2 regions of the Shewanella algidipiscicola genome follow, and region 1 is predicted to be linked to the other one. Evidence: predicted binding sites of a transcription regulator. Region 1 holds the regulator's gene; the other holds the start of a gene.

What was found. The regulator sigma-54, encoded in region 1, starts transcription at its own class of promoters, with help from an activator protein. The targets are predictions, from matches to a motif close to GTTGGCACGNNNNTNGNNT.
Region 2: fliE (flagellar hook-basal body complex protein FliE) is a predicted target of sigma-54. The motif match lies at 1,726-1,744, and genes of this name have one in related genera.

What each region holds. Positions count from the first base shown of each region.
Region 1 is NZ_OXJV01000001.1:184,015-188,892, forward strand. It holds gene mgtE (magnesium transporter) at 1-806, opposite strand, end outside; gene DN599_RS00820 (HPr family phosphocarrier protein) at 913-1,188, opposite strand; gene rapZ (RNase adapter RapZ) at 1,175-2,029, opposite strand; gene ptsN (PTS IIA-like nitrogen regulatory protein PtsN) at 2,026-2,469, opposite strand; gene hpf (ribosome hibernation promoting factor) at 2,472-2,759, opposite strand; gene DN599_RS00840 (RNA polymerase factor sigma-54) at 2,790-4,274, opposite strand; gene lptB (LPS export ABC transporter ATP-binding protein) at 4,405-4,878, opposite strand, start outside.
Region 2 is NZ_OXJV01000001.1:931,925-936,802, forward strand. It holds gene fliF (flagellar basal-body MS-ring/collar protein FliF) at 1-1,271, opposite strand, end outside; gene fliE (flagellar hook-basal body complex protein FliE) at 1,340-1,672, opposite strand; gene DN599_RS04225 (sigma-54-dependent transcriptional regulator) at 1,963-3,312, opposite strand; gene DN599_RS04230 (sensor histidine kinase) at 3,305-4,378, opposite strand; gene DN599_RS04235 (sigma-54 dependent transcriptional regulator) at 4,521-4,878, opposite strand, start outside.

The DNA of each region.
Region 1 (4,878 bases):
CCCATCATAGAGTGTTCAGCATCTTCACGGATCACATCGACAACGTCATCTATGGTGATCCGCCCAAGCAGTTTATTGGTTTTTTCATCGACCACAGGTGCCGATACCCAGTCATGGCGTTCAAATAGCTGCGCGACTTCACTGTCGTGCATACCCACGGGGATCCCTTCAAGATCTTGGTTCATGATGTCGCGCACCGATGCATTCGGATCGCAGGTGAGTAGATCGGCGATCGCTACGCCACCGAGTAGACTGTCGTGTTTGTCGACCACATATAGGGTGTCGGTGGCTTCGGGGAGTTCACCACGAATACGTAGGTAACGCAGGATCACGTCGACATTCACATCTGGCCTTAGGGTGACCGTATCTGTGTTCATCAGGCTGCCGGCGGTGTCTTCTGGGTATGACAGTGCCTGTTCGACTCGCGCCCTATCTTGGCTGCGCATCGACTGCAGTACTTGATTGAATACGCTGTCTGGCAGACTGCGCAGTATGTAGGCCAGATCGTCGGTATCCATATTTTCGGCGGCTTTAGCTACGCGCTCAGGACTCATCTGGCTAATAAATTGATCTTTGAGCTCTTCACTGAGTTCATCGAGAATCTCACCCGTATGGGCTTGATCGATAAGTTGCCATAATACTTGTCGCGCACGCGGTGGAGAAGACTCTAAAATAAAGGCGATATCTGAGGCCGCCATGTCGTGCAGCATACTGCGTACATGGACAAACATGCCACTGCTTAGGGCTTGCGTTAGCTGCTGTAAACGTTGATCTGTAGTTTCATTATCTAACACTTCGATCGGCATGGCTTCCCCTTGAAAAATAGCGCGACAACATAGGTTATTGGCTAAGTAACCTGAACTCGGGATAATTATAGAATGATATGAGCCGTTTAGGCTCGAGGCGGGGCGATTATACGGCTTCTTCGAATTTTGCGTCAATCAGTGCGCTAATGGCATCGAGTGCCGCTTGCGCATCTTGGCCTTCACTGGTGACGGTAATGGTTTTACCAAAGCCGGTTTCTAACATTAATAGCCCCAACACACTGGCGGCAGAGGCTTGCTTATCCCCCTGAATTAAGGTGACCTGGGCATCAAACTGAGCGGCTAATACCGCCAGTTTGGTAGCGGCACGCGCATGCAGTCCCAGTTTGTTGCAGATGGTTAGTTGACGCTCAAGCTTGCTCATGCTGCAGTTCTCTGTGGCGCGCCTGGACCTTATGCTTACCTTTATTAAACAGTTTGGCCAGTTGATCGGTCACATACACGGAACGATGTTGACCACCAGTACACCCAATGGCGATAGTTAAGTAGCTACGGTTATTGCGCTCAAGGTGCGGTAGCCAAGTTTCGAGCAGATTCTCTATCTGCCAAATAAACTTGTTCACTAGCGGCTGTTGGCTTAAAAACTGTTGTACTGGTTGGTCGAGACCTGTCAGCGGGCGTAACTCTGATTCCCAGTGAGGGTTGGGCAGAAAACGCACGTCAAACATAAAGTCAGCTTCACTTGGCATGCCATATTTAAAACCAAACGACTCAAAATTAATCACTAACTCCTTGTCCACGGTGCCCAGTAAGATCTCGCGTACTTTATCGCTTAAATCATAGATGTTAAGCGTCGAAGTATCTATGTAGTGATCGACCATCTTGGAGATAGGCTCGAGTATTTTGCCTTCAAGCTGTATCGCCTCTTTAAGGGAGACTTTTGAGCGTGATAGTGGATGCAACCTACGGGTTTCACTGTAGCGTTTGAGCAATACATCGTCAGAAGAGTTTAGAAAGAAACTCAGTAATTCGGTATCTTTAGGAAGATTCGCTAGCTGCTTTTCAAGCTGGATATCTTCGCTGGGCATGTTGCGCACATCGACGCTAATCGCAACAAGTTCATTTCTACCTTTAAGCTGACTGAGCAGCGAGTCCATCATCTGCAGTGGCAGATTGTCGACACAGTAATAGCCCAGATCTTCCAGTACCCTAAGGACTACCGATTTTCCTGAGCCTGAGCGCCCAGATACCATTACCAATTTCATTGGGTGATCACCTGATACAGTTCTGCTTCGTCGTGGGTTTTTCTTAGCTGTTTGATGATAGCTTTATCACTTAATTTCTCTGCCATCGCGGCGAGAGTGCTAAGGTGTTGCTCGCATTGCTCTGCGGGAACCAGTAATGCAAAGAGGATATCGACCGGCTGATTATCAATTGCATCGAATGCAATTGGCTCCGCACATTTAATCAATACGGCGACGGGTTTCTCAATATTCGTCAGCCGTCCGTGAGGGATCGCGATACCATTGCCTATACCTGTGCTGCCCATTTTCTCTCTCGCCAAAAGGCTTTCAAAAATCTCTTGAGAGGAAAGGGTGGGGTACTGGACAGCGGCCAAGTCGCTGATAAGTTCCAGTACCTTTTTCTTACTGCCCGGAGTGGCGCAGGTTGTGCACTCCGGCCGCAGGATGGTACTAAGTTCCATCGTTAATGTTTTGTTAGCTTCTCTTTATGTTTAATGACCTGACGATCTAATTTATCGATCAGGGAATCTATCGCGGCATACATATCCGCGTGCTCTGATGTTGCAAATATTTCTCCACCACTAAGATGTAACTTTGCTTCAACTTTTTGCATCAATTTTTCGACATTTAATATCACGTGGACATTATTGATCTGATCGAAATGCCGTTCAAGCTTTGTAAACTTTTCTTCAACATAGTTGCGCAGAGATTGGGTGATCTCAATGTGGTGCCCAGTCAGATTTATTTGCATAAAGTGATTCCTCCGGTTTCCAGTTGTTGATTATAAGCTTTTACGTTGATTTGACGGCGGTATAAACATCGCCTCACGATATTTTGCTATCGTGCGTCTAGCGACTTGAATACCTTGCTCGGCTAACAGTTGTGCCATTTTACTGTCACTTAAGGGTTTCTTTTGATTTTCTGCGGCGACTAGCTTCTTAATAAAAGCGCGGATCGCAGTAGAAGAGCATTCGCCACCATCGTCGGTCCCAACATGGCTGGAGAAAAAGTATTTTAGCTCAAAAATCCCTCTTGGCGTGTGCATATACTTTTGGGTGGTGACCCGCGAGATGGTAGATTCATGCATTTCGACCGCTTCGGCAATATCATTAAGCACCATAGGTTTCATCGCTTCTTCACCAAACTCGAAAAACCCTTGCTGGAAATCGACAATGCAGTTGGTGACCTTGAGTAAGGTATCGTTGCGGCTCTCTAAACTTTTTAGAAACCATTTAGCTTCTTGCAGGTGACCACGAATAAACTGGCCATCGGCTTGGTTTTTGGTGCTGCGTGCCATTGAGGCATAATGTTGGTTTACATTAATCTTAGGCATACTATCGGGATTAAGCTCGACTACCCAGCGACCTTTTTTCTTGCTAACTGTGACATCGGGGATCACGTATTCATCACGACTGGCGGTAATGGCCAGCCCTGGGCGTGGATTAAGAGTTTGAATCAGCGCTATGGCCTCGCGTAGTTCATCTTCTTTCAGTTTGGTCTTACGCATCAATAGGCGAAAATCTCGCCCGGCAATCAGATCTAAGTAATCACGGATCAAGAGCCTGGCATTGTCGATATGCGGGGTGTCGGAGCTGTATTGGGCCAGTTGGATCATCAGGCATTCGCTGAGGTCTCTGGCAGCGATCCCGATAGGATCGAAATGTTGTATCCGCTTTAATACCGCTTCAATTTCATCGAGCTCGATTTCAGGATCGCCCATGGCTTCAAGAATATCGTCGCAAGTCTGCGTCAAGTAACCTCGCTCGTCTATGGCGTCAATGATGGCGGTGGCGATAGCGAGGTCGTTGTCAGAGAAGGGGGTGAGGTTTTTTTGCCATTCGAGGTGCTCATACAGGCCTTCGCTGGTTTCCCCTTGAAATGGCATGTCATCGTCGCGCATCGCACCAGAGCTGGAGTTAGGTGATGCGGTATAGACCTCATCCCATGTAGTGTCGACGGGCAGCTCATCGGGCATAGAGTCTTGGTTGAGCGCATCGGAGGTTTCTAAGCTCGAATTGTCTTCACTAGAGTCGACTTGCCGTTGCTCATTGTAATCGGTGTCGAAGTTGTCATTACGCTCTTGTTCTGAGTCGATATTGGCGCCTTCTTGCTCCTCGTCTAACTCGAGTAGAGGGTTAGACTCTAGTGCTTGCTGGATCTCTTGCTGCAGCTCCAATGACGACAGTTGTAACAAGCGGATAGCTTGTTGCAACTGGGGCGTCATGGTTAAATGCTGACCCATTTTGAGCTGAAGTGACGCTTTCATCGTACTGCTATTCCCTTGTTTCTAATTCTAAAGTGAGAAAGCTGCCTCCGGTATTAAACCGCTAAGGCGAATGATCTACTTACTAAGGTAAAAACGGTTTCGCCTTTACCTTGAGCGCTAATAACGTTAACTATAGCTTGAATTGTTCCCCTAAGTACACCGCTCGAACTTGTTGGTTATCTAAGATCTCTGCGGGTGTTCCCTCGGCAATCAAGTTGCCGTGGCTGACAATATAGGCTTTCTCACACACATCCAATGTTTCCCGTACGTTGTGGTCGGTGATCAATACCCCAAGGCCACGGTTTTTCAACTGCTCAATAATTTTTTTGATGTCGATAACTGAAATGGGATCGACCCCAGCGAAGGGTTCGTCGAGCAAAATAAACTTAGGGTTGGCGGCTAATGCTCGGGCGATTTCGACGCGTCGACGTTCACCCCCTGACAGTGCCATCCCCTGACTATCGCGGATGTGGGTGATATGAAACTCTTCTAGCAGATGCTCCAACTCCTCTTCGCGCGCATCGTTATTGAGCTCGCGCCGGGTTTGTAATACCGCCATAATATTATCGCGCACCGATAATTTACGGAAAATACTGGCTTCTTG
Region 2 (4,878 bases), 750 kb from region 1:
ATCATGTCACCACGCTGAGTATTAAAGCCCACGGCACCTTCAAGTAGCCGACGAATATTGGCCAACTCCTGCTCTGTGCGCGCCACACGTTGCACTTGCCCATCGGCGCCAGCAGGACCGGTTTTAAAGTCAATGGCGACCGATACACTGACGCGCCTAACCACGCCAATTTGCTGACGGGTATGACTAATGGTGGTGTCGAGTTCATAGTTGCGGGTGGCTTCTTTGTGACTCGAGCCAGGAACAGTACGCTCTTGTTGGTTATCCAGCGCATTTTCAGGAATGTTCGACTCCATTGGCGGTTGGTTCGTCAGGGCGCCAGGAATGCCGCCCGTAGTCGATCCCACCGATTGATTTTCAACAGTCATTTCACTGCGCATGGCAGGCAAGTCAGGATTAAAGCGTTTCGCGGTCTGCTCAACGGCAGTAAAGTCCATATTCACATCGACCTGAGCGGTAAAGTTTTCTGGGCCGAGAATAGGCATCAATATCGACTCAATCTTATTACGATATTCTGACTCTTTTTGCTGCACTAGCTCTTGCTCTCGCCTAGCTCGCGCCGATACTGCGTCTTGACTGCCCGAATTGAGTAAACGACCATTAGAGTCTGTAACCGTGACGCGTGTGGGCTCAAGGCCGTGTACCGCAGAGGCGACGATATCGACAATCGAGTCGATCTCCTCTTGGCCTAATCCGCCTCGGCGAGTACTGATGACCACGGTTGCGGTTGGGGTTGAACGATTTCGAGCAAAAACATTTTCTTTGGGGATGGCCAAAATCACTTTAGCGCGGCTGACACTCTTAAGCTCTTCGATAGTACGGGCGAGGTTTTGCTCTTGGCTATGTTTTAAGCGCGCTTGTTCCATGCGTTGACTGACGCCGAAGCCACTGTCCTGAGACAGGTAGTCATTTTTTGTCGCCGAGTTGTCAATACCTTCGCGACTGAGCATCATTTTAACTTCTTGGTATTGATCCTCTGGCACTTTTAATACATCGACATCAATTTGGTAGTCAACTTTATTTTTATCTAGCACATCGAGGACTTGTACCATCTCCTCAGTGCTCATTTTGCCCAACGGGCGATATTCAGGCTCTTGCGCCCACAACATGACAAACACAGCCAAGGCTAAACAGATCGCCAGCGCTAAGATCATGGTCACTTGACGTAGCATGTCGACGCCGCCAAAAGCACCACCACCACTGGGTTTGTGCTCTTCTTGGACCCCACCGGCTAACATGTCGTCTGCAGTAGAGTTTGTTCCCACTACCATATCTGTGCTCACTATAGATACCTGCTGTGTGTTTTATTTAAGAAATGCCTGATCAGAAAAGCTGTCCATTATACTGGCATGCTCATGATCTCTTTGTACGCTTCGACAAGTTTGTTACGCACCTGCACTGTGGCTTCAAATGCGACGCTGGCTTTTTCGCGCGCGATAACCGTATCAGATAAAGTCACCCGGGTATCGCCCATATCGAGACGTGTTTGCATCGACGATGAGTGACCCTGTAACGAGTTCACTGTGCCGACCGCTTGTGAGAGGAGTTGACCAAAGTCACTGCCACTGGTGTTAGCGACTTGCTGAGTTATGTTAGGAGTGATCCCGCTAGGCTTAATTTCACCGCTAAGCGATTGCATCTCCTGCAATAATGAATTGGCACCAATCTGCATACTAACCTCTTAGTCGTCGTATTATTGACGAAAAATTTCTGTTAGCAAGGCTAATGCAATATTATTGCCAAAATGGTCAACCGATAGCACTTTAAGCCAGCGAATCGCTTAAATAACCACCTAGAGGTGACAATTAAGTCAAGCTTAGGTCCAGAGTTGACCACGCAAATAAGCTGCGAACCGCGGGCGTTAAATAGCACAAATAAAAACGCAGCATAAGAAGATAACTTCTGCTGCGCTTATCGGACATAACCTATGTTGTGCTTTCTACTTTAAGGTAAGGGGGGGAATTACGCTGGCAGTTGAATGCCTAAATCGCGCATCTTAGCCATCTTATAGCGCAGTGTACGGGCACTGATCCCCAGCTTTTCGGCCACTAACTTACGACTGCCGTTACACTGGGACAGTGTCTCGAGGATGATCACGTGCTCTTGCGCTTTGAGCTCATCGCCGAGGCCATCTAACTCGGCGCTTTTTGACTCGCCAAACTGCGGGGCACTGTCGATACCAATATCTTGATTGTCGATAATAATATCGCCTCCCGTGATGGTATCGCCCGACAGTAAGATCAGGGCTCGCTGTATCACGTTATCCAGCTCGCGTACGTTACCCGGCCAGCGATGGGTCAATAAACGCCGTGATGCCGACTCATCTAATTGTGGCACGTACGCTAATCCGCTCGACTTAGCATGACGCTGCACTAAGTGTTTTGCCAGCGGCAAAATATCCGCGGGGCGTTGATACAATGCAGGCCACGTCAGTGGAAACACGTTAATCCGATAATAGAGATCTTCACGAAACTCGCCTCTGGCAGCAAAAGCTTTTAAATCACGGTTGGAGGTCGCCAAAACCCGCACATCTAGCTTAATGGTTTTACGACCACCTAAACGCTCGACCTCGCGCTCTTGCAATACCCGTAATAGCTTGGCCTGTAAGCCTAAGTCCATTTCAGAGATCTCATCAAGCAACAAGGTGCCACCCTGCGCCTGTTCAAATTTACCCGGACAGGCCTGATAAGCGCCAGTAAATGCCCCCTTTTCATAACCAAACAGGGTCGCCTCAAGCATATTTTCAGGGATCGCCGCACAGTTAATGGCCACAAAAGGGCCTTCGGTGCGGGTACTATGCTGATGAATATAGCGGGCTAATACCTCTTTGCCCGAACCACTTGGTCCCAGGATCATTACCGAAGCATCTGAATGAGCCACCTTTTGCGCCAAGGCCAGTAAAGCTAGGCTTTTGTCATCGGCCACAATCGGCTGATTTTCGATTAATTTAGGTTTTAAATAGCGCGACACCTGGTTTAATAACACCTCTGGCGCGAAGGGCTTAGCTAAATAATCAACCGCCCCCAATTTAATGGCACTCACCGCATTATCTATAGTGGCAAAAGCGGTCATTAATAAAAGAGGCAACTGACTGTAATGCTGCTGTAAATAATTGAGTAAGCCTAAGCCGCCGATGCCGTCCATCTGCACGTCACTGATCACCATGTCAAACTGATGTTCCTTTAACGCCACGATCGCCTCTTCGGCAGAGCCAACATCAATACATGCATACTGGGCTAGCAGTAAGGTATCAACCAAGGCTTCACGCAGTGAAATATCGTCTTCAACTAATAAGATATGAGCTTCAGCCATGGGTCACCTCCACGTCCTGTTCGACCATAGCGGGTAAAGCGAATGAGGCGCGGCACCCTTGGCCGCGTATACAATTGAGCTGCAGTTGGCCATGATGGTTTGCTACCACGGTTTGCACCACGGCCAGACCTAAGCCAGTGCCTTGCGACTTGGTGGTAAAAAACGGTTCTAATACCTGTTGCTGCATGGATTTATCCATCCCTTTACCGTTATCAACCACTTCAAACAGGATCTGCTGCGCATTATCTTGCGCCTTAATCCAAACATGTGTGGCTCCGGCCTCAATGCTGTTAATCACTAAATTATTAATGGCAGAACTCAATGCAGCGCGATTGGCCATAAAGGTCTGTGTTGAGGCCATATCAAGGTGCAAGCGACACTCTTTACGCGCCGCGATCGGCTCACAATTGGCCAGCACAATATCGACCACTTCGGCCATACTCGTTGCATCGGTTAACTCTTGTTGACGCCCTTTAGCCATGAGCAACATATCATCGACCTGCTGCGATAATTCATTGAGCCGGTCGATAAGCTTTGATTGAAAACGCTGGCGTGAATCTGTGGTTAATTTAGGACTGCCAAGATTAGAGGCATACAGCAAAGCGGCCGATAAAGGCGTTCTCACTTGATGCGCTAAGCTTGCCACCATTTTACCTAAGGCAGATAAACGCTGCAGGTGGGATAAATTCTTTTGCAGCAAGCGGGTTTCGGTCAGATCGGTCAGTACAATCAACTGTCCAGGCTCCGGCGTTAAAGGCGTTATCGCCAGCTTAACTCGGCGACCATTTTTCAGAGAGACTTCATGACCATCATCATGCTGCGGCGAAAAGGCACGGTTAATGATCTGCAACCAGCGCATGCCCGCCAGTGGCTGACCAAGTAACTGCACCGCAACCGGATTAGCCTCGGTCACAATACCGTCGCCATTAATGATCACTACACCCGATGGCATCGCTTGGAGAATATGTTCCATGGTGCTAGACATCGCATCGTTAGCGACGCTGTTGGCCATCATAGGTGGCACAGAGTCAAACTCAGTAAAGTGTAATTTGGGCGTAGCGGACATAGTCACTCCGTCAATAAATTGCTGCTAACGGAGTCTCTGCAGGTTTTGTGCCAATAAAAAACTATAATAAACAGTAAAATAGATAAAAAACAGAAAGGGCGCTATCTTAAGCGCCCTTTCTACATAATAAACTTGATTACGTTTAGTCTTTGCTCATGCCATATTTACGCATTTTTTCAACTAAGGTTGTGCGGCGAATACCCAGCATTTCTGCGGCTCTGGCGACCACATTATCTTGCTGTTCTAATGCTTGGCGGATCATATCAATTTCAAGTTCAGCCAAGAGGTCTTTAAGATTGACTCCTTCAGGCGGTAATTCACTGGGGAAGCGGCTCTCAGGCATATCCACCTCCACTTCATCGCTAAAGATTGACGCTAAGGCGTCACGCTCTAACTCCTCTTCGCTGACGTCGACTTGATACTCAGGTACATCGATATGACGGTACTTCAGTGGTAAATCGTTCACATCGACAAGGCCACCAGGATACAGAATGGTTAAA